2 regions of the Pseudoalteromonas sp. AS84 genome follow, and region 1 is predicted to be linked to the other one. Evidence: riboswitches for the same ligand, from Rfam matches in the RefSeq annotation. Region 1 holds a riboswitch; the other holds the start of a gene.

What was found. Region 1 has a riboswitch for cobalamin ahead of WNY79_RS05540 (ABC transporter ATP-binding protein). Riboswitches for the same ligand answer to the same signal wherever they lie in the genome.
Region 2: linked by a shared signal. The riboswitch ahead of WNY79_RS09415 (TonB-dependent receptor) and the one ahead of WNY79_RS05540 (ABC transporter ATP-binding protein) in region 1 are both predicted to bind cobalamin.

Annotation. Positions count from the first base shown of each region.
Region 1 is NZ_JBBMQY010000003.1:286,405-299,012, reverse strand. It holds gene WNY79_RS05585 (mechanosensitive ion channel family protein) at 101-1,057, opposite strand; gene yaaA (peroxide stress protein YaaA) at 1,179-1,958, opposite strand; gene tal (transaldolase) at 2,184-3,134, shown strand; gene WNY79_RS05570 (DUF3545 family protein) at 3,337-3,525, shown strand; gene ung (uracil-DNA glycosylase) at 3,633-4,295, opposite strand; gene WNY79_RS05560 (cobalamin-binding protein) at 4,292-5,152, opposite strand; gene cobO (cob(I)yrinic acid a,c-diamide adenosyltransferase) at 5,152-5,751, opposite strand; gene WNY79_RS05550 (cobyric acid synthase) at 5,744-7,228, opposite strand; gene WNY79_RS05545 (iron ABC transporter permease) at 7,233-8,237, opposite strand; gene WNY79_RS05540 (ABC transporter ATP-binding protein) at 8,239-9,051, opposite strand; cobalamin riboswitch at 9,298-9,430, opposite strand; gene WNY79_RS05535 (porin) at 9,491-10,423, opposite strand; gene WNY79_RS05530 (LysR family transcriptional regulator) at 10,590-11,462, opposite strand; gene WNY79_RS05525 (DUF413 domain-containing protein) at 11,554-11,928, shown strand; gene WNY79_RS05520 (diguanylate cyclase) at 12,014-12,608, shown strand, end outside.
Region 2 is NZ_JBBMQY010000007.1:84,234-96,841, forward strand. It holds gene WNY79_RS09385 (DUF1566 domain-containing protein) at 1-1,162, opposite strand, end outside; gene WNY79_RS09390 (hypothetical protein) at 1,232-1,564, opposite strand; gene WNY79_RS09395 (DUF2982 domain-containing protein) at 1,587-2,291, opposite strand; gene WNY79_RS09400 (efflux RND transporter periplasmic adaptor subunit) at 2,538-3,590, shown strand; gene WNY79_RS09405 (efflux RND transporter permease subunit) at 3,594-6,692, shown strand; gene msrA (peptide-methionine (S)-S-oxide reductase MsrA) at 6,778-7,314, shown strand; gene WNY79_RS09415 (TonB-dependent receptor) at 7,391-9,217, opposite strand; cobalamin riboswitch at 9,254-9,418, opposite strand; gene WNY79_RS09420 (ABC transporter substrate-binding protein) at 9,517-10,302, opposite strand; gene WNY79_RS09425 (YajQ family cyclic di-GMP-binding protein) at 10,462-10,944, opposite strand; gene WNY79_RS09430 (VanZ family protein) at 11,097-11,450, shown strand; gene WNY79_RS09435 (2-dehydropantoate 2-reductase) at 11,443-12,345, shown strand; gene thiI (tRNA uracil 4-sulfurtransferase ThiI) at 12,371-12,608, opposite strand, start outside.

The DNA.
Region 1 (12,608 bases):
TATTTTATAAAATGTCTAAAAAGCGCGTTTTACTCTGTAAAAACGCGCTGTTGGTAAGTAACTATTTCCCAATGCTTTTGCCTAATGAGCTTTAACTAAATTACTCACTTTGGTTAGAGTCAGTCCCCTCACCACTGTCTTTATTTGATGATTGCTGGCTTATTTTATCGCTTATCATAGCATCGAGTTTTTCGCCGCCTTTAATACCAAAATCTAAAGTACGAATTGGGAATGGAATACTAATATCAGCTTCATCAAGTGCCTGCTTAACGGCAACAACACCTTTGTGGCGTACCGTCATGAAATCCGGCTCACCTGGGTATTTAATCCAAAACCACACCAGTAAGTTAATGCTGCTGTCGCCAAAACCTTCGGCGTATACTGCGGTTTCATCTTTGCGTATTACAAAGTCAAATTCGTTAATTTTATCGACGATGACGTCTTTTGCTTTTTCTATGTCGTCGCCGTACGAAATACCTACGGGTACTTCTATGCGCCTAACACCTAGCGTGGTGTAATTTTTTAGTACGTTTCTAAATAATACTTTGTTTGGTACCAGTATTAACTGCCCATAAAAGCTCTCTATTAGCGTGTTACGTAGGTTTATAGAATGTATTGAACCAAACACATCATCGGTTTCTATTACGTCACCTGTTTTAAATGGCTTACGTACACCCATTGCTATACCTGCAATTAGGTTTTCGGTCATGTCTTGAAACGCAAAGCCAATGGCTAAACCCACAATACCCGCACCAGCAAGTAGCGAGGTAACAGTGCCTTTTAAGCCAACAAAATCGAGCGCTATAAATAAACCTATACACAACACAATAACTTTAAAAATTGACGCCATTAAGTCGGCAATTTGTGTTGAGTCGAGTGAGCGGCGTAATATGTTTTTCATCAGCTTGCCAGCAAAGCGCGCCAATATTGAAAACACAATTGCGATCAGTATCGCAACTATAAAATTAGGGATATGGCTTATTACAACATCAAACCACCCTCCGAGCTTTTCTTCTATTAGTTTTTCGGCTTCGTCAATTGACGGAATGCTGATCATTTTATTTGCACCTATTTAATTAGTGTTCTCATTAATATTAGATGAGATTGCAAATATAACGCCAACATCAAAAAAGCCATGCAATGCATGGCTTTTAAATTTTTTATTTAAGCTTATAAACCTAATTTTGTTCGTCGCGCATAAATACAGGCTCAAGCTCTTTAGCTGTTGCCTCTGGGCTAAAGTAATAACCTGCTACCGTAAACTCTTTAAGTTGGCTTAACTGCGTTACTTTATTTTCGATAATGTAGCGCGCCATCATGCCGCGTGCTTTTTTAGCGTAAAAGCTAATAACTTTATATTGACCGTTTTTACAGTCTTTAAAGTGTGGGGTAATAATTTGTGCATTTAATGCTTTTTTATCTACCGCTTTAAAGTATTCGTTTGAAGCAAGGTTAACTAAATATTGTGCGTCTTGCGCTTTTAATACGTCGTTTAGTTTATTCGCTATAACGCTACCCCAAAACTCGTATAAGTTTTTGCCACGCGAGTTTTCAAGCTTGGTGCCCATTTCAAGACGGTAAGCTTGCATTAGATCAAGTGGTTTTAATAACCCGTATAAACCCGAGAGAATACGCAAATGGTTTTGTGCGTAATCAAGCTCGCTAGCTTTAAGCGTACTTGCATCTAAACCGCCATATACATCGCCATTAAAGGCAAGTGCGGCTTGTTTAGCATTATTTTGTGTAAACGGTTGTGCCCACTCGCTAAAGCGCGCAGCGTTAAGTCCAGAAAGCTTATCGCTAATTTTCATTAAACTGCCAATTTGCGCTGGTGTTAGTTCACGGCATACTTTCATGAGCTCTTCGCTGTGCTCTAGTAATTCAGGCTGAGTGAACTTGTCTGTTGCGGGTGGCGTTTCGTAATCAAGATTTTTTGCAGGTGAAATAACAGTGATCATAGTTAGCTATTGACTTGTAATTTATTTAGTGTCAATTTCAACATTAAATGAAACGAAAAGCACGTTTTGTTTAAATAAATCCTCTCTTAATAACCCATGCATTGCCGTTTTTTTATTGATCAGGACATAAGACCTATCAAGCATTGTCACACTGTTGCAGTATGGATTGTATATATTAAGAGTGATCAGATTTTTCTTTTAACTTGCTTGGAATGAGGAAAGCAAATGACTTCAGCTCTACAAAGGCTAAAACAACATTCATCTATTGTGGCCGACACTGGTGATATTGAAGCTATTAAAAAGCATCAACCAGAAGATGCAACTACAAACCCGTCACTTTTATTAAAAGCGAGCGAGATTGAAGCATATAAGCCTTACCTAGATAAAGCTTGGAGCTACGCAAAAGAAACCGAGCAAGAGCCTGCTAAACAACTTGAACTAGCTTGTGATTACTTTGCCGTATTACTTGGTAAAGAAATTAGCGAGATTGTACCAGGTTATATTTCTACTGAAGTAGATGCACGCCTTTCGTTTAATACACAAGCTACAATTGATAAAGCACATACCCTACTTAGCCTTTACGAAAAAGAAGGTGTAAGCAAAGACAAAATTTTAATTAAAGTAGCGTCTACGTGGGAAGGTATTAAAGCCGCTGAGCAGCTAGAAAAAGAAGGCACTAAATGTAACCTTACTTTATTATTTAGCGATGCCCAAGCTCGCGCGTGTGCCGATGCAAACGTATTTCTAATTTCGCCATTTGTTGGTCGTATTTTAGATTGGCACGTTGCTAACGGTATGGAAAAACCAACCGATCCGCTACAAGATCCAGGTGTTCAGTCTGTACGCAGCATTTTTGAATTTTACAAACGCCATGACTACAAAACAGTTGTGATGGGTGCAAGTTTCCGTAATACAGGCGAAATTATTGCACTTACAGGTTGTGACAAGCTAACTATTAGCCCTAATCTTTTAGAAGATTTAGGTAACCTTGAAGGCGCACAAGAATATTTGCTTGAAAGCGATGTTCCACAAGAGCCAAAACCAGAGCCACTTACAGAAGCACAGTTCCGTTGGTTACATAACCAAGATGCTATGGCTACTGAAAAACTAGCTGAAGGTATTCGCTCTTTTGCTGATGCACAAGAACAACTAGAAGCGCGCTTTAAAGCAATGTAATTTGCTATAATCGTGTTTTAAAAAACGTCGCTATAGCGGCGTTTTTTTATGCCTAAAATACGCTACTCCTCTATATAATCTTCGTATAAACCTTCATCAACTCATCACATCCTCGTAACATAACTGTCACTTTTTTGTTCTATTTTAGTTATGCCTGTGGTATAGGTATTCTTGAGGTCAATAAAATCAATAGGAGAAGTTCATGGATAGCCTAAACGATATATTAGAGATATTAGAAGGACCAGATACAACAAGGAAAACCTCTCAGAAAAATAAAAAAAGAAAATGGCGTGAAATAGAAGCAATAAAAGACAAACAACGCCTACGTAAAGAACTACAAGAACTAGACTACTTTACAGACAGTATTGCGATTGAAGAGCTCGATTTTTAATTCAATACGCCCCAACTAAACAAAAAGGCTTCCGATATATGGAAGCCTTTTTTAATGCGCTGAAAATAGCTGCATGAGATAAATTTATTATTCAGAGCCCAGGTTATTTACACCTGCCAGTTAATCGGTTTTTCATCTTGGGCTTGTAATAGCTCATTCGTTTTTGAAAAATGCTGACAGCCAAAAAAGCCTCTATGCGCCGAAAGCGGCGATGGGTGTGGCCCTTTTAAAATATGATGGCGAGCGCTATCTATGCCTTTCCCTTTTTTTTGTGCATGTGCACCCCATAAAATAAATACCACACCTTCGCAGTGTTTATTAATATGCGCTATTACATTATCGGTAAATTGCTCCCATCCTAAATGCTTATGAGAATGCGCTTGCCCTTGCTCAACTGTCAATACTGTATTGAGTAGAAATACACCCTGATCTGCCCAACTTTGCAGGTACCCGTGTTCAGGAACAGCAAAACCGCTGATATCGGTAGCTAACTCTTTGTACATATTTTTAAGCGACGGCGGCAGCTTTTTTACATCAGGCAATACCGAAAAACACAAGCCATGCGCTTGCCCTTCTCCGTGGTATGGGTCTTGTCCTAAAATTACAACGCGGATGTCATTTAGTGCTGTGGCATCAAAAGCACTAAATACTTGAGGTTCAGGCGGATAAACAGCAACACCTTCATTGCGGCGATTAGCCACATACTCTAACGTTTCCTGCATGTAAGGTTGCTGTAATTCACTTTCTAAAAATGTAGCCCAATCGCTCATTGTGTACTCTTAATCTGTTTACGTGATGCGTCTATTTTATCACACATATCCGCGAGTCCATCTAGCATCCGCGGAGTAAAACGATGTAATAAATCGGCATTCACGCTAATAAATTGATCATTTTTAACAGCGGGCACTTCTGGCCACTTTTGCCAATTAACAACCGGCTGTGGTGTTTTTGATTTTTCATCAGGGATAATAATAACTTGTGGCTTAGTAACAATGACATTTTCGATACTAATTTGCGGGTAATCTGTAACGCTCTGTGCAAATACATTACTTACATGGCATGTTTCAATCAGTTGGCTTATCCATGTATTTTTACTTACTGTCATCATGGGCTCAGCCCATAACTGATAAAACCCGGTAATATTTTTTTTATCTTGCTGGCTTTTAACAATACCATTTAGCTTATGTTTAAATGCATTTGCCGCTTGCTGGCTTTGCTTAATGTTCCCTGTAAATTCACCAAAAGTAAGTAACTCGTCGGCTACACCAGCGATTGTGGTGGGATTACTTAAATATACTTTTATGCCAAGGCACTCTATTTGGGCTAAATCTTCGCTTTGATTTCCGCTTTTCCACGCAATTACTAAGTCAGGTTTAAGCGCCAACACTTTTTCAAGTGAGATACCGTAATAACCGCCTATGCGCTCAATACTTTTAGCCTCAGCAGGATAGTCGGCGTAATCAACCGTGCCCACAATATTATCGCCCGCCCCTATGGCAAATAGATTTTCGACTATATGTGGTGCAAGCGCGATTATTCGCAGTTTTTTAGAATCATTAACCTGCTCTGCAAGTGCACTGCCCGATACACTAAAAAGCAGTAGCCCAATAAAAAACGCTTTAAACATTAGTAATCAAACCCTTCGAGCGCTTTTATGCCTGAGTCGAATGCGTGCTTTACATTACGCACTTCGCTTACTGTGTCGGCAAGGTCGGTTAAAGTACGGTGCGCTGCACGCCCGGTAATAATAACTGACTGCATTGGCGGGCGGTTATTAAGCGCTGTTACTACTTCATCTAAATCAACGTAGCCGTAGGTCACCATATACGTAAGCTCATCGAGTAATACTAAATCAATACTGCTATCAGCAAGCATGCGTTTTGACTCTTGCCATGTTGCTTGCGCGGCTGCGGTATCGGCTTCTTTATTTTGCGTATCCCAGGTAAAACCGGTGTTCATTACAACAAACTCAACACCTGCACCTTGTAATAAATTACGCTCGCCACATTCCCAAGTACCTTTAATATATTGGCAAACGGCTGCTTTTTTACCATGCCCAACACAGCGAGCTACAACGCCAAAACCTGAGGTTGATTTACCTTTACCATTACCCGTAATAACCTGAAAAATACCTTTTACATCTTGCGCGGCTGCAACGCGCGCATCCACTTGTTCTTTTACTTTTTGTTGGCGTTTTTGGTGTTTATCGTTGTTTTGTTCAGTCATTATTGTGCCCTTCATAAATCGAGATAATTTGCTGTATATTTAAATGCGTTTCGCACATGGTTGCTAATCTTTCTAACTGCTGCTCGCGATGAGTGGCAATACTAATTGGATTAATTGAGGCACCTGGTTTTACCCATTTTAAAATTTGCGATGTAGCATCGGCTTCATCAAACAAGCCATGTAAATAGGTGCCTGCAACGGCATTATCATCGCTAATAAAGCCATCTGTTTTAAAGCCATTTGGGTGGCTTTTATTAAAGGTTATAAATGGCTTATTAAGCGCTGCACCTTGGCTAATTCCTGCATGTATTTCGTAACCACTACAGGGTGTTGATTGGTTATTTAAAAGTAGTGTAGCGGTTATTTTAGTTAATACTTTTTGTGCTGTCAGCGTGGTTTCAAAATCGCATAGAGCAAGTCCATTTACTTGCTTTAATGACGATTCAATACCATCGGGATCGTTGAGCGTATTGCCTAGCATTTGCATGCCGCCACAAATGCCAAGTACTTTTCCACCATAGCGTAAGTGGCGTTTAATTTGAGTGTCCCAGCCTTCATTTTTCAAAAAGGTTAAATCGCCCAGTACATTTTTACTGCCAGGGAGAATTATCAGATCAACGTCTGGGATAGTTTGCGTGTGGCGCACATAATTTATATTAATATTGGGGTGCAAACGCAGTGCATCAAAATCAGTATGGTTACTAATGTGGGGAACAAGTAGCACTGCAATATTAATTGTGGCGTTGGTTACATTATTATCAATGGCGACGGCGTCTTCAGCATCAAGCGCAAGATCGTGCAAATAAGGTAATACGCCAAGTACGGGTTTGTTTGTGTATTCTTCAAGCCAATCAAGCCCACCTTGCAGCAAACTTATATCGCCTCGAAAGCGGTTTATAACAAAGCCTTTTACTCGTGCCTGTTCTGACTCGCTTAGTAGCGCTAATGTACCCACTAAGTGTGCAAACACACCGCCTTTATCTATATCGGCAATAATAATAACGGGGCAATCTACCTCTTCGGCGTAACCCATATTGGCAATATCGTTTTCACGCAGGTTTATTTCAGCAGGACTCCCTGCCCCTTCAACAAGGAGTAAATCAAAGCGTTTAGCTAAGCGGTTATGTGAGGTAATTACCGCATCCATCGCCACTTTTTTATAGTCGTGATATTTGCCCGCTTCCATATTACTAATGGCTTTTCCATGAATAATAACTTGCGCGCCCGTATCGCTATTAGGTTTAAGTAAAATAGGATTAAAGTCTATTTCGGGCTCGACTTTAGCGGCTATTGCTTGCAAGGCTTGCGCACGGCCAATTTCTCCGCCACCTTTTGTTACCGCGCTATTAAGTGCCATATTTTGTGGTTTAAAAGGCGCAACCTTTACCCCTCGCTTAGCAAACACTCTGCAGAGGGCTGCAACTAGGGTGCTTTTACCAGCATCTGATGTAGTGCCTTGAACCATTAAGGTTTTCATGGAATTACCCCCTTCGCTTTCTAAAAAATAATAAACTTAAAAAGAACACGCTACCAATAGCAGCGGTAATAACGCCCACAGGCAATTCTTGGTTTTTTAGTAAGGAGCGCGAAAGTACATCAACCCACACCATAAATGTACCGCCCACTAAGCTGGTTACAAGCAATCCCGCGTTGGTGCCTTGGGAGATAAAAAAGCGCACAATATGCGGTACCATTAATCCTACAAACCCAATACCACCACACATAGCCACCAGCACAGCGGTAATTAATGAGCTTAAAACTAGCATAAGTATTCTAAAGCGCTGGACTCTGACACCTAATGTAATTGCGCTTTCATCGCCAAGTAACATGGCATTGAGTTGTCTTCTAAAGCTCAGCATTACAAACGTACACAATGTAATTACCAATAAAGGCAACCAAAGCGTAGCCCACTGCGCACGAGCAAAGCTGCCCAGTGTCCAAAATAAAATAGCGGCTACCGCCTGAGGGTCACTCCAATAAAGCAACAAACTGGTAAACGCACTAAATAAAAACGATAGAGCAACGCCAGCTAATAGCATTGATTCTACCTGTGCACTTTGCTGCCTACCTGCAATAAGAATTAATAAACTCATAGCGAGTAAGCTACCTAATAACGCTGCTGCCGATAACATAAAACCTGCACTAATACCTGCTAGCGCCATAAGTAACACCACGCCAAATGAAGCACCCGACGATATACCAAATAAGTAAGGGTCGGCTAGCGGGTTGCGCGTTACCGTTTGTAAAATAAGCCCCGCAATTGCTAAACCAGAGCCTGCTAAAAAAGCGAGTAATGTGCGTGGCATTCTTAGTTCAAAAATAATACGCGTATTAAAAGACGCATTATTTGAGAGCAAAAAACTATTAAGTACGTCTTGAAGTGAGGTATCTGCTGCGCCAAAACTAAGTGCTGCAAATAAGCTAAATAAAGCAGCTGCAGCACTTATAAATAACGCAAGTGATTGGCGAGTATTAACTGTGCTCATATTATTTGTAACCATAAAAGTAAGTGATATGAGGAATGCTATTTCCCGACTTCGATATTTGCGGGTGGTTATTTACTTGGGCGCAGACACCAAAAACCTCACCTAGCATGTTTTCGGTTAATACCTCACTTGGCGCGCCTGAATGCGTAATTTCACCATTTTTAATAACCACTAGTTCATCGCACATTGCAGAGGCTAAGTTTAAATCATGAAACGATGCAAACACCGTTACACCCAACGATTTAGCAAGCTCCATTACCTGTATTTGGTATTTAACATCTAAATGGCTAGTTGGCTCGTCCATTATTAACAACTGAGGTTGCTGAACTATGGCGCGGGCTATCAAGGCACGTTGCTTTTCACCGCCGGAGAGTGATTCAAAGCTTTGATCACTATGATCTGCCAACCCTACGGTATTGATAGCTTGAATAACTTTTTGTTTATCAGTGTTAGTTACTGAGCTAAATAGCGATTTATGAGGCGTTAGCCCAAGCGCAATAACATCAAATACGCTTAAGTTAAATTGCGACGGGGTTTCTTGTAAAACAACCGCTACTTTTTTTGCGTACTCATCGCTTTTTAGCTGCCAAATATCTGTGCTGTTAAATTCTACAACGCCATTACTTGGTTTATTAAAACGATATAGACAACGCAATAAGCTCGATTTACCTGCGCCATTGGGACCAATCAAACCAACAAATTTACCTGTGGTTATTTTAAGGTTTATTTTTTTTAGAATCGTTTTATTGCCAATACCCCACGATACGTTTTTAACGTTTAGTAATGGTGTATTTAATGGCGTTTGAGTGTGCAATAGTCAGTCCTAGGCTAGGTTAAACTCACTAAAAATGCGATAAAAATACTAATGCACTACAAGAAAAAAATGAGTAAACCCGCTCGTTAAAAAAATTCATACCAATTGCATTAAATTAGTGAGCTATTACAGCAACAAATAAATAGCTTAATAACAAGGCGAAATTATGGCATATAGTTGTTATATATGAATAATTTTTAACAAAGTTAGTAAGTTATTTAATTCGCTAGAAAGATCATGTTTTTAATAAAATTGGTATTATACCATTTGTATCTGACTTACAGCTCAGCTGCTTACAGTTGCGGGAACAGTCGAGGACTCGCACCTCATTCCAAATGAAGCTCTATTATGGGCGGCTAAGTAAATAATTTAAAGCAAAAAAAACCGCACTCAAAAGAGCGCGGTTAAAAAGGGAGTGTTTTAATAATTTAGCGAATAGTTAAAACTTGTATTCCATACCTAAGCCTACGTAGTCTTGGTCAACGTTGTTGTCCATATCGAAGCTTGAGTAAAAACCAAATACTTTAATGTTTTTATTTAATTTGTGATCAAGACCAACTGAAATTGCTGACTTATCGTCGCTGTCGTCAAAGTCCATATCTTGGTATTGCACTTTAAATGTGTTGTTACCCATGCTGTAAGCAGCATTTAGCAAGTAACCATCCGCCTCTGCGCTGCCATCTACTGCTTCTTGTGTTTGGTACATTGCACCCAATTTAAAGTTTTCAACTTTACCTTGGATTGATGCACGCACTACATCGTAGCCATTTACTTCACTATCGGCTGCAATAGAGGCGTATACCGCGCTCTTTTTAAGTGCAACGTCACCGTAGGTCACCGCCATTGAGTAACCGTTATCAGCGTCTACATCATCTTCAGCTACAAAAGTAGCAAGTACTTTAAAGCCTTCGTATGAGTTTGATGAATAACTAACTGTATTTCCTAAGCGGTTTTCACCTTTAAATACATTTTTAATGTCGCCTTCAAGGTCGTTAAATAAATCCAACTTGCCTTGAGATTGCTTAAGCGCAGTATCGTTACGACCAATAACTACTTGGCCAAACGCACCTTTTAAACCAACGTATTGGTTACGCGCAGAAATATTGTCGTCGTTATCGCCTTTTGAATCAGCATCAGACACATCAACTTGAAACTCAAACTTATATACCGCTTCTAAACTATCATTTATTTTTTCAGAACCTTTAACACCAAGACGAGATGCATTACTTTTTATCTCAGTAAAAGACCCTTCGCCATCATCTGATGATTGCACTGTTACATTCGCTTTACCGTAAATGTCTACGTCGGCAAGTGCATTAAAAGATAAACCACTTAATAGTGCTAAGCATAAGCTCGATTTTACAAATTTCATGTTATTTCCTTGGATAATCACAAAAGACTAATTTTTAAAACTGCTGCATTTTGTCATCGCTAAATGACATTAATATTACAATGGAAATATTAATGTCTTTTTTTATTAATAAAAATGCATTAAATGTGAAATCAAAATAACATGAAAGTTTAATAAATGGTCTCTCTTACTTACTTTGCTTTAAAGACAAGCTTGGCGTCATTTGCGAAAGTAAATTAACTAAGGTTTCTATTAGCTCTTTTTGCTCGTTGTCTCTGTGGTATGCGATAAATACGTCTCTTGAGGTGTTTTCTACCCCTTTAACATGAAACAACTCACCTTTTTCTAAATGCCCTTCAACCAATACTTGAGGTATAAATGCACTACCACCACATTGCAGTATTAAATCAAGTGCAATACGTCCTGTGCTAGTTCTAAAGTAAGGTGGCGTTTTTCCTGTAAACTGGCGTGCATGCCAAAGAGAAAAAGTAGTTCCCCAATCAACATACACATATTGATTATCAAAAAAGTTTTCGTTGGTTGCTGTGTCATATCCGCTTACAGGAATGATTGGCAACTCACAAATTCGCTCTACTACTAACTCGTCTACTTTTGGTGGATCAAACAATATTGCCAAATCAAGCGTGCGCTCTAATAATAGTCGAGTGCTTTCTTGTTGTGCTTTAACTTCTGCAACCAACGACACGCCCGGCATCGCCGATACAATATTTGTTATACCAAACTGTAAAAAAGCATCCCAAATATTAGGCGTTCCTGCTAAGCTAATTTGCTTATGCATATTATCGGCAAGCGCAACATCTACTTTGGCGCGCTGCATACCTGTAATAATCATTTGCGCGTGCGGTAATAAGCGCTCACCTGGTGCGGTAAGTTGAATATTGTTGCGCTGACGTATAAATAAATTAACACCAAGCCCTTGCTCTAATTGGCGAATTCTAAAGCTCACTGCAGACTGCGTAATATAAAGGTTTTCGGCCGCTTTACCAAAGTGACGCGTACGCACTACTTCAACGAATGTTTTTAATAAATCGATATCCAATTTTTTATCCTCACGATAAAAATAATTTGTTTAATAAATTGCCAAACTTGCATCATACTCCAGCTAATTAATAGGGTATGAGGATAAAGCTATGAGCAATAACATTTCATTACTACGCCAAGCATTTGTTAGCCAACGTCAATTTTATGATGATCAGAATTTTCCACGTGGCTTTAGCCGCAGCGGAAACTTCACCTTATTAGAAGCCAGTATATTAGAACAACACGGTGTTGTTTTAAGAGGCTTATATAGCAAAACAATTGAGCCGCAAAACGAACATCAAGAACAGTTTGTAGCAGTAGTCACTGGCTCACAAGAACCTACCAACCCAATCGAACGAGCTTGGGTAAAATACTTAAAGCTAACGACCTGTAAAACTAAATTTCATACTTTATTTGGCCGTTCAAAAATGTCAGGGCCAGCACCAATTAGCCAAGAGTATTATTCAGAAGCGGATAACCTGTAAGTACTTAAGTTATTTGCTTTTTTGCGTTTTAACAGTTACAACTTGTATAAGCAAATATTTTTGCAAAATATAAACAAGGTGTTACGTGACGCGAAAAATACTAATAGTTGAAGATACACCTGCAATGGCGCGAGTGCAAAAGCACATCGCGCTTAAAGCAGGTTATAAAGTTGATATAGCTGAGTCATTAGCACAAACAAAAGAGCTTATAAGTAAAAATAGCTACTTTTGTGCTGTAGTCGACTTTATATTACCTGATGCCCCATCAGGTGAAGCAGTACCGTGTACTGTTAAGGCTGACATTCCAACTATTGTAATGACGGGTAATATTGATAAACAAACCCGCGATACAGTCGAAAAATATCCAATCATTGATTACATCATTAAAGAAAACAAACAAGCGTATCAATACCTCGAAAGACAATTACTTAGATTAACTCGCAACGAAAATGTAAAAGTGCTTGTTGTTGATGATTCTGCATCTACACGTACTTACATTTGCAGCTTGCTTGCACGTCATAAATATCAAATTCTACAAGCCGAAGACGGTATAGAAGCACTAGCCGCGCTTGAAGCCTCACCTGATATATCTGTAATTATTACTGATAACGAAATGCCAAACATGAATGGTGATGAACTATGCACTGAAATTCGTCGTTTATATGACAACGATGAAAAAG
Region 2 (12,608 bases), on a different contig from region 1:
AGGTAAAGTCACTACTATCATCACCAACTTCATCAGCAAACTGATTAAGTTTAGTGTAGTCAAACGCTAAATTACCTTTGCCAACCTTATCTAAGCGGTTTGCATAGCTATCGCGTCCAAGCTCAGCATCTTGCGCTGGAAAGTCATCGCTTTCACAGTTAATTCGTTGGGTGTTGTTATAGCACTCACCAACACCACTATCATTTATAAGCCCAAGCGCTTTTGGTGATACATCAACAAATAAAGAATCTGTATCGGTTCGACCTTTTGAGTCCGTTATCGTTACTTCAAAGCTCAATGTGGATTCAGTATCTACATCAGAGGCAAAAAATGTCGTTGTACATTGGTCGCTATTACTTAATGTTTCGCTATTACCGGTAAGTTGTTGCCATTTACACTGATACGTATCGGTGACAGTTTCGCTATTCGTTGCATCAAGCGTTACTTCTTCAAACTCTTCGACATTTTGATCAGCGCCTGCATTTGCATCCACTAGTTCATTTGTTTTATTAAGTGTCATTGAATATTGAGTACTCGCCTCACCGCCTTCATCATCAGTGACTGTTAGCTGCCAAGATAAATTTACGTTACTTTCTAGTAATGGATGAGAAAAGCTAAGAGTTGACTCGTTAAAGCTCGCAATATCTAAATCAGGACCTGATAGCAGTTGCCACAAATAACTATCAATTTGGCCATTATCATCAGGATCGCTCGACTCAAGGGCGCTCAAAGTCACTGTATCATTATAAACAGAAGGGAGTGTTTCAGGTAAGGTTTGGGTAATAACGGCTAAAGGAAGCTGATTATTAGAGCTAACCGAAATTGTAATATCATCACTAACAGCACTGCTACCCGTACTTTCGTAGCTAACTCTTAAAATAATTTCGCTGTCAGCTTTTACGTCAGGGGCTGTAAGTGTTTGCTCTGCGCCATCAAGCGGAAAACCTTCTAAGCTTGGGCCGCTAACCTGTTGCCATGAAAACGTACCATCCGCAGGGGAACCTTGTGCTGTGATGGTAAATTCAGTTTTTTCGATAATTTGTAAATCGGTTCCAGCATTAACAGACGTTTCTACAACTGTATTATCGCTATCACCGCCACCGCCTCCACACGCACTCAGCAAACCACAAGAAATGAGGGGGATTAAAGCAAACGCTTTCATACGCAGCACCTTATTATGTCAAATAATTACTATAGTGTAATCACAAGCAATAAAGATGCCATTAAAGTACTACATATATGTATCTTGATGAATGCGTACAAACAACTTTGTACCTATTTTACTGTAATCTACTTTGTATTCACGCCCATCTAAAGCTTGAATAAACAGTAATTGTTTTTCTTCGCCGAATACATCAGCGCTACTCACATAAACCATCTCTAAATAACGTTCTTTTGCGTCACGGCGGTTTTTAGGTAACTCTTCTTTAAATGGCTCTAAGCCATGTTGAGTCACTTTAATTTTGGGATGAATTTCAGAGTTTACAATTACTAAATCGTGCTTTTTATCTTTATGTATTATGGTGTTTCGACCACTTTTTAAAAAGGCTCTGTCTTGGCTCATTTTTCTTTCCTACAGTCGCAGCTTAATTATTAATTTGCGACGCTATAAACTGACTAGGCTCGCGCTTCCATTTATTTAAGTTAGCACTAAATGTCCAGATATCTCTATCCAACACACTGGCTGGCAATAATAAATCGTAACCGGTTAACAGTCGAAGGTGCTTAGTCCTGTTAGCAAACATAGCTATAAGACCAGTATAGCTTATCCCTTTATGGGATGTGTAATGTGTATCTTCTATTAGCCATTCTGATGGGCAATTGCCATTTTTGCAATGTTTTTGAACAACTTGCATGAATAAGTTACGCTGCTCTATTAATAATTTCCCTGCAATTCTAGGCGCTATGCTTGTTAAAAACTCGTCTATGTCGTTTACCTTAACACCAACTGCATTTAATTCTAAATAATCAAAGCCATCTTCTACTTTGGGTATACCACTGTGATGAAAGTTACTATGGGGCATACACCAAGCCCCGTACTTATGGCAATAAACAAGCTCCGACTCACTTAAAATAAGACTATGATATGGCTCTTGGGTTTTCAAAAAGCCAATAAAAATAGCAGCAAGGCACAAACTAACTAAAAACACTTCAAGGATGCTAATTTCACCTGGCCTTAGTATATTGAATAACATAATAAAAGCTAAGCCTATAGCACCTACAGCGAGCACCTCAATTGCGTTTCGCGCACCTTGTGCTCGAAACTTAATGACATTGTTAGATTTATCCATATTGGTAAAACACCATATAAAAAACAAACATAATAATGGCCCAAATTATGACCTTTCTTGTTGTTATACATAAGTTACAGGTAGTTTTAAATTTCATACATTACCGCTTTTACCTCAACAAAATAGGAACAATGAATAAATCTTATTTACTTTTACGCTTAACGCACAAATTTATGAGACACATAACCGTCTTTTCCCGGTCTTATTTCGTACAATACTTACAATTCATTTCCAGGTATGAAATCAATGTACTCAAGACAATCAGGTAAAGCACTTTTTCCATTTATTATTACGTTACTTCTAATATTTAGCGTTTATTTATATCTACCCGCTAGCCACGGCGAACAGGCCGATTCATCACAAATGTCTACTCAGGTAACTGCTCATACTGTTACTTCACAGGAAAATGCTGTGATGATAGAAGCTATCGGTAGCGCGCGTGCAAACCAAGCTATCTATATAAAAAGTGCGCAAAACGATTATGTCACAGATATATATTTTAAAGACGGCGACTTAGTCAGTAAAGGACAAAAACTAGTACAGCTACAAAGCCAACAAGAACAAATTGCAGTTAAAGAGCTTGGCATAAACTTACGTGAAGAAAAGCGCCAGTTAGATCGCCTAACCGAACTTTCACGCTCGCAATCAACGGCAAAATCGTTACTTGAGGAGCAGTTATCTCGTGTTGATGCCACTGAAGCTCAATTAGAAAGCGCTAAAACTAAATTAAACGAGATGACTATTAGTGCTCCGTTTTCAGGTTTGTTAGGTAAGCGTGAAATATCAATAGGTGCCTACGTAAGTAATACAACAATAATCACAACACTTGATGATATTAGTATTATTAAAGTTGACTTTAAAGTACCTGAAAAATATTTAGCACAATTAAATATGGGCATGAAAGTACTTACCCAAAACGATGCCTACCCAGGACAAACATTTAACGGCAAGGTAACGCATATTAGCTCGCGTATTGATTCGGTTACACGCAGTGTTGAAGTAACAGCAAGTTTTGCTAATAAATCAGGATTACTTCGCCCTGGTATGTTATTAAATACAGCACTTGAGCTAAGCAGCAACCAGGCATTAATGGTGCCAGAAAAAGCGGTTATACCTTTGCAAGACAAACACTTTGTTTTTCAAATTCAAGACGGAATAGCTAATCGAGTTGAAGTACATGTAGCCGGCAGAAATAATGGCTGGGTTGCTATAGACGAAGGCTTAACCGATGGCGAGCAAATTGTTACTGAGGGGCTAATAAAAATTCGCTCTGGAAGTAAAGTAAGCGTAAAGGGGTAATACGTGAAAATTACAGATACTAGCGTCAAGCGCCCCGTTTTTGCCATTGTAATTAATTTACTGCTGCTTACTTTTGGATTGGTGGCATTTACAATGTTGCCACTTCGTGAATATCCTGATATTGAAACGCCCATTGTAAATATCAGCACTGAATACACAGGTGCTTCAGCCGAAATTATAGAAACAAAAATAACACAAATTATTGAAAACCGTATATCAGGTATTGAAGGCATTAAAAGTATTAATTCATCGAGCCAAAATGGTCGTTCTAATATTACTATTGAGTTTGATATTAATCGTGACATAGATGCCGCATCTAACGATGTACGCGAACGTGTAGCACGTGCACTAGACAGCTTGCCAGATCAAGTACGCCCGCCAGAAGTATCAAAATCAAATAGTGATGAAAGTCCAATCGTATGGTTTGTATTAAACAGCGATAAAATGGACTCATTGCAACTATCTGACTATGCCCAACGTTTTATAGTAGACCGCTTAGCGGTTGTTGATGGCGTATCTAATGTGCGTATTGGTGGCGAGCGTAAATACGCCATGAAAATTTGGCTAAACCGCCAAGCAATGGCTGCACGAGGTATTACCTCAAGCGATATAGAAAACACATTACGTACTGAAAACGTTGAGTTACCAGCCGGCCAAATAGAATCTATCGACCGTGACTTTACAGTACGTACAGCGCGTAGTTACAAAGATCAGCGCGACTTTAATAACCTTGTAATAAAACGAGGTGAAGAAGGTTATTTAGTGCGTCTAGGGGAAGTTGCCGATGTACGCCTAGAAGCTGAAGATGACGAAAGTTTATTTCGTGGCAATGGTCGTAATATGATTGGTTTAGGCATTGTAAAACAAGCCAAAGCTAACACGTTAACCGTAGTAGATAACGCACGTAGTGAACTTGAAAAAATAAAGCGCAACTTGCCAGAAGGGACAACTATTCAAGATAGTTACGACTCATCTGTATTTATTAAGGAGTCGATAAGTGAAGTATATAGCACCCTCGCTGTTTCGATGGGGTTAGTTGTTTTAGTTATATTTTTGTTTTTAGGTAATATACGCGCCACGCTCATTCCTGCGGTAACTGTACCTGTAGCGTTAGTTAGTAGCTTTATGTTTTTACTAGCAATGGGCTACTCAATTAACTTACTAACTTTACTTGCCTTGGTGCTTGCCATTGGTTTAGTTGTTGATGATGCCATCGTAATGCTTGAAAACATTCACCGCCGTATCGAATTAGGCGAACCACCACTACTGGCTGCATACAGAGGTGCACGTGAAGTTGGTTTTGCTATTGTAGCAACTACCCTTGTACTTATATCTGTGTTTGTACCATTAGTATTTATGGATGGCCGTATAGGTGCATTATTTACTGAATTTGCAATGGCAGTGAGTGCAGCTGTATTTTTCTCAAGCGTTACTGCATTGACACTTGCACCTGCACTTTGTTCTAAAGTACTTAAAGTATCAGACAAACCAAATAAATTTAGCCAATGGATGGACCGTCAATTTACAAAAATAGAATCGAGTTACCGTAATTCATTAACGACTAACATGACCCGAAAATGGGGTTTAATGGTGAGCTTGTTGCTTGCAGGTTTTGTTAGTTACTCACTCTTTTTACAAGTGCCGTCTGAGCTTACACCTAAAGAAGACCGCGGTACTTTCTTTATACTTATGAATGGACCTGAAGGCGCTAGTTACGAAAATAATGCAGCCAATATGGCTAAAATTGAAGAACGCCTTATCCCCTACTCTGAAGCTGGCGAATTAAGTCGTGTACTTGTGCGAGTGCCTGGTTTTGGTAGCAGCGGTGGTGTAGCAATTGTTGGGATGGCTGATTGGGATAAACGCAAGCGTTCAACATGGGAAGTAATGGGCGAGATAAGCGGTAAAATGCAGGAAGTTACTGACGTACGCGCATTTGCCATTATGCGACGAGGCATTGGCGGTAGAGGTATATCTCAACCTCTTGAGTTTGTACTGCAAGGTAACGACTATGAGCAACTTGCTGATTGGCGCGACCGTATTATTAAACGCGCAGAAGAAAATCCAGGGTTGTTAAAACTGGATCACGATTACAAAGAAACCTTCCCGCAGTTTTTAGTCAGTATTGATAAAAACAAAGCGGCTGATTTAGGTGTATCAGTATCTGATGTTGGTACCACTCTTGAAACAATGTTGGGTCAACGCCGTGTTACTACTTTTATTGATCGTGGTGAAGAGTACGATGTAATTTTAAAAGGGACTAAAGAAGATTTCACCAACCCTACTGATATTTCAAATATATACCTTAAATCACGAAGCGGTGAACTAGTACCACTTGATAGCCTTATTAGTTTAAAAGAAGAAGCAACTGCATCTCGCTTGAACCGATATAACCGTATGCGCGCAATTACGCTTAGTGCTAATTTAGCTGAAGGGTATACATTAGAACAAGCACTTAACTTTTTAAATGAAGTAGCAGCTGAAGAAAACGATATAGATGGCGCAATAGATTACAAAGGTGAATCGCAGTTATATTACGAAGGTGCTTCAGCAATGACCTACGTATTTATACTTGCACTCACGGTTACCTTTTTGGTACTTGCCGCGCAGTTTGAAAGCTTTATGCATCCATTTGTAATTATGCTTACAGTACCACTTGGTTTAATGGGTGCTATGTTCGGGCTTTGGGCTACAGGACTTACCTTAAATATTTACAGCCAAATAGGTATTGTCATGCTCATAGGGTTAAGTGCTAAAAACGGTATACTCATCGTCGAATTTACTAACCAATTACGCGATAAAGGCATTGAGTTTAGCGAAGCGATATTGCAAGCAGCGACTCAACGCTTACGTCCAATTATTATGACTTCACTCACAACTGTTATGAGTTCAGTACCATTGGTACTCGCCTCTGGGCCTGGTGCAGAAAGTCGTATGGTAATTGGTGTTGTAATATTCACAGGGGTAATAGTATCAACTTTATTAACTCTTTTTGTAGTACCAGCGGCTTATTATGCATTAGCACGTAATACGCAGTCTCCTGAGTTTTTACAGCAAAAACTAGATAAGCAAGCTACAGAAAAACCTTTAGAAGAGATCTAACCTGCTTATAGCGCCGTAACCTTGTTGTTGCGGCGCATACAATTTATGCTCGCCTTTAAACTCCATATACATTTTAGGAATACTTATGAGCTCAACAACGCAAGTAGCAACATTTGGTGGCGGCTGTTTTTGGTGTATAGATGCTGCATTTAGACGTGTAAATGGCGTATTAGATGTGAGTTCTGGCTATACAGGCGGCGAAACCGACGCCCCAACCTATAATTCTGTATGCTCTGGCACAACAGGGCACGCTGAGGTTGTTAAGATTGAATTTGACGCAACTGTCGTTAGCTTTGAAACACTGCTGGCAATGTTTTTCACTTTGCATGATGCAACACAGCTGAATCGACAAGGTAACGACATAGGCACACAATATAGAAGCGTTGTTTACTATCACGATGAAGCCCAACTAAAGCAAACCAATGAAATGATAGCTCAACTGCAAAGCCATGTGAGTGAGCTAATTGTGACAGAAGTCAGCCCTGCCGCTATGTATTATCCAGCAGAGCATTACCATCAAGATTACTATAACGAAAACCCACAGCAGGGTTACTGCAGTATTTTAATCGCACCTAAATTACATAAGTTTGAAACCGTATTTAAAGAGCTTTTAACTGAGTAACTAAGTTTAGTCACATAGTAAAAAGCCCGATTTAAATCGGGCTTTTGTCTTTTTACTCTTTAACTATTAAAAGCGATTAAAACTGGTAACTTGCGCCTGCAAAAAAGCGGCGCTCTGGTGTGTTGTAGTAATACACTTGACCCGTTGTAAAATCAGCGTTTGAGTCAACCGCGTTATACTCTTTATCAAATAAGTTTTCTACACGAAGCGAAACCTCAATGTGTTCATTTACTTGGTAATTACCCGCTAAATTCCACAGCGTGTAAGAGCCTAAACGCGTTACTGCACCTTCTCGGTCGCTACGGTATTGCATGTCTAACCTTGCATCAAAAGCACCAAACTGTTTTGCAAGTTCCCAGTTAAATGTGCGTTTAGCAACATTACGTAACTCTGCGCCCGTTTCTTCGTCTTCTGCACTTAAATAAGCAAAGTTAAGGTTGCTATCAAAACCAAAAAACTGCTGAGATAAGCTAAATTCAACCCCTTCATAACGTGCTTCATCGATATTAGCTAATGCAAAGTTTGCATCGTAATCAATTTTATCTTCAATATCGTTTCTAAATATTGCAACATCAACTTGCGCAATATCAAAGTCCACACTCAAACCTAACTCACGGTTTACTGATTTTTCAGGCTGTAAATCAGGGTTACCATAAAGTGGGAAATATAAATCGTTAAATGTAGGGGCTTTAAAGCCAGTACTTTGGCTTATACGAAATGTTGCATCTTCAGATAAATGGTAACCTGCAGCAGCTGTATACGTTGTTTCGTCGCCAAATTGCTCGTCATCATCTTGGCGAACAGTTAAATTAGCCAATACTTTATCTGCATCGTAGTAAGCACCTACAAACACAGCAAGTACATCTCGGCTGTCTTCAACAAATAGTTGCGAACTATGAGATACATCATCGTTGTACCAGTTAACACCACCACTAATGTTAAGCTCATCAGATAGTAGGTATTGGCCGTTATAATCAACCTGTGTGCGTTTAGTTATAAAAGTACTTGTTGTTGGTCCAACTGAAAAATCGACATATGTATTGTCTGAATCATCCGTTGCTAGCGCTAAATCAATACTGTGCGTTTGATTAGTGTAGTTTTTACTCCAACCTGCAGAAAGCTGGTAGTTTTTAAAATCATCTCGTTCAATCGTACTGTCGGCTGGACTAAAGCGACTGTCGTAATCTGCGAAACCTTCACTGTATTGACCTAATAACTTAAAGTCGCCGTAGTGTGCATCAGAATAATTTACTTTAAAACCAAGATTTTTATTTTCATAGCCATCTTCATCGGGTGCTACGCCTTGCAGTACATCAAAGTTATCTGTTTTTTCAAATCCTGCATTAAATGCTGTTGTTATATCGCCTGATTTTACAGAGCCTGCCACTTGATAATTTTGATAAGAATCAGAACCAAACGTAGCACTCAAAGATAAGTTATCTGATTCACGCGTTATAATGTTGATTACGCCAGCAAGTGCATCAGAGCCGTAAACAGCCGCGCGAGAGCCCTTAATAATTTCGATGCGTTCGATACTATTTAGAGGAACATTATTTAATGCTTTTTGACCAAGTGTTGCAGAACCCGTACGTACACCGTCAATCAAAATTAGCGTATCGCCAGAGCCAGTACCACGAAGTGACACACCTGTATTTTGGCCAAAACCACCGTTTGGATTAACCTGAAAACCAACTCGCGTGCTTAATAAGGTTGGTAAATCGCGTACGTTGCTTGCTTCTATTTCAGCGCGTTCAATAACACTTACACTCGCTAAAACATCATTGATTGATTGCTCAAATTTATTAGCAGTAACGGTTATTTTTTCAATTGAATTATCTGCAGCAGACACAGAAAATGAAAGCGCAGCAGAAATAGCAACGCCTAGAGTTGTTTTGTTTAACATGATGTCCCCTACCTTTGCCCACCGCAAAGATTTAAGTAAGTAAGATTGCATCAAGGCCGGTCTCCGGACTCAGTAAGCACATAAAAATATGCAATACTTTACCGTTGCGGGGGCAGTGTTGGGCTTGTAGTCATCATGAAAACTCACCAACTTCCCGATTATCTTGCTGTTAGTTTCAATACCTTAAAACCAATGCATAAGCATTAAGCAAGCACCTCAAAAATATGCGGCTATTGTGAGCATTTTGTTTACAAATGTCAACGGACGTCTATACAGCTAAAACAATTTAACTATAAGTATTACTCAATATTAAAACTTGAAGAAACACCGTATTTATTTAGCAGGCTTTTGATCTGGAACTTAATAGCTGAAGAATTAAGAATAGCATCAATTTTAGACGCTGATATTTTGCTTTGCTGAGTATTAACTAAAAAGTGAGTATCGAAAACGGCATCGGGGATTTCACTTTTGTATAGCAAACTCATATCGAAAGCTTTTTGGTCTTTAAAATACTGGTACGCAATGCTATTTAGTACGCCAATGTTGGCACGCTTTAGTAACAACATTTTTACCACGTTGTATTCGTCTATAGTAAGGCTAACACTGTGCTCCTCACTTAAGTAATATGCATCAGTATTGTAGCCAGCAAAGTGATACGAATAGCCTAAAACCCCTACTTTTGTTAGTGCTCGTAAATCATTAAAATAAGCTTGATTTATTGCATTTTCTTTAAGCGCATATAACTCATTTTTTGTAATCATATAAAAACTACTTTGCATCACATTCGAGCGCATAGATTGCGGGATCCATTGCAATGCCATTAAGAATAGAACATCAAAATGCCCCTGTTCAACAGACTTTGATAGCCTTTTAACAGGTAAGGAATTGAGTATAAAGTTAAATTCGCTCTGTGAGTCATTCAATATTTTTATAAACTCAGGTGCAAGCCCCCGTTGTGTTTGTGCATCAATAACAATCGGGAAATAGCCATCTTCAACCAATATATTAATATCAATTGCTTTTGATAAACTAGGCTGCGTAAATAGAGCTAACAGAAATAGCAAAAATAATTGATAGGCTTTCATTTAATACCTTGTATAAAAATCACATGTAATAAATATAGTAGCTTAAATACTAAAAAGCGGATCAATCGAAGAAAGGTCTTTAGAAGGGAATATATAAAGCGGCTTTAATCAAAAGTAAAAAATCAAAGCGCGCTTTATTACAAAGCTTATAAAGCTTTATTAATCGCGGAAATTTTTAAACTGAAAAGGCTGACCTAGTTCAGCGCTGCGTACTACTTGCATAGCCTCTTGAAGATCGTCACGTTTTTTACCCGTTACACGAACTTCTTCGCCTTGAATAGCAGCTTGAACTTTAACTTTAGAGTCTTTAATGGCTTTAACTACTTTTTTAGCCATATCTTTTTCGATGCCCTGTTTTAAGCCCACATTACGAAAAACATTTTTACCTGCGCGGCTAATATCTTGAAGTTCCAAGCTTGATACATCCATACCACGCTTAGATATCTTGCTTGCTAAAATATCAAATAATTGCATAACCTGAGAGTCTGCTTCAGCTTTAAGCTTAATTGTTTTATCATTTAGCTCAATAGATGCATCAACCCCTCTAAAGTCAAAGCGGGTCTCTAGCTCACGATTTGCATTATCAACTGCGTTTTTAGCTTCGTTCATTTCTACTTCAGATACAATATCAAATGAAGGCATTGGTTTGCTCCTAACTATTTAATCTTAATTTTATGTCGCAATTATAACGCTAAAATTATAAATATTTACATTTTTCTGCATCTTGTTCAGGTGCGATACTAATTTAGTTTGATATAATCCAGTTTCTTTTTTAAGCGATTTTAGGATTTGTCGTGACAAGGCGTGTTTATCAAGCAATTTTTTTAATCAGCATAGTAGCTTTTACCTTTTTATTTGCCAAAGAAGTAAAAGGTGGCGTTGTAAATTTATTTCCTCATGTTGATAAAGTCGCCCATTTTGGGATTTTTTTTATACTAGCCATAATAATGGATAAAGCGTTTAAGCTTCCTTTATATGCGCAAATACTTTTATTGGCTGGTTATGGCGCTTCTATAGAAATAATGCAAGATGCACTTCCATATAGGCAAGCATCACTCGGTGATTTTTTTGCTGATTTTGCAGGTGCTGCAAGCTACTTTTTACTTAGAGTAATTTTTACACCTCGAAAAAAGAACCCATATGGCTAATATTTTAATTGTTGGCGATGGTGCTATTGGCTTGTTACTTAGCCATTTTCTAAGCGCGTCGCATAATGTCAGTGTTTTAACTCGCAAGAGCCCAACAAATACCCGCTTTTATAGTCGAGGTAAAAGCGCATCTAAAAAAATTGACGCACAATTTATTTCATTAAATCAGCTAAATAAAGCAGCTGAATTTGATGTTGTTTTATTTACCGTTAAAGCCTTTCAAGTACTTGATGCATTTTCACAAATAAAGCCGCTTTTACCAAATCATTGCTCTGTTGTACTTTCGCATAATGGAATGGGTAATGTTGATGAGGTAAATAGCCAACTAAGCACTCACCAAGCGCTCTACTTTTTAACTACAAGTATAGCGGGCTTTAAATCAAACCAATACATTGTGCAGCACACTGGTGAAGGGCAAAGCGTTATTGGTGACTGTAATGAATTAGCTTTTCAAAATAGTGCGCCAATAGCTGATATTTTTAAAGTAATACCCAACCTAAAGTTTACTAATAACATTCAGCAGCTTCGTTTTGAAAAACTACTCGTAAATATTGCTATTAACCCATTAAGCGCCTTAAATAATGTAAAAAATGGTGATTTACGCGCACCTAAGTACAACGCTATAATTTTTAATGCACTCACTGAAGCATGCAATATAGCAAAGGTACAAGGGCTTAATATCCCATTGATTAAAGCACTTAATACCGCTTATAAAATAATGGAATTAACGTCTGACAATTACTCTTCAATGCAGCAAGACGTAGCGCATAGCAGAGAAACTGAAATATCAGCTATATGTGGCTATATTAGCCAACAAGGTAAACTCCACGGTATTCCAACACCTTACAATGATGAGTTGCTTGCTAAAATTCAGGCAAAAAAAAGCGTGGTATAAACCACGCTTATATAAGTTTTTTACTTTACGGACGATAAACTTTTACAGTTTCAAAGCCTTGTTCGTGCAGCATAAGTGCCTGTAGTTGGCTCATTACACCTCTATCACAATATAAATAATAGTCAGTGTCTTTTGGTAAATCACCAAACTTAGTCGCCAGACGGAAAAACGGTAAATGCACCACTTCAATACCATCAATTTCTAAGGGCGCAGCTTCTTCTTCCTCAGGAGAGCGAATATCAACTACTACAGAGCCTATAGGT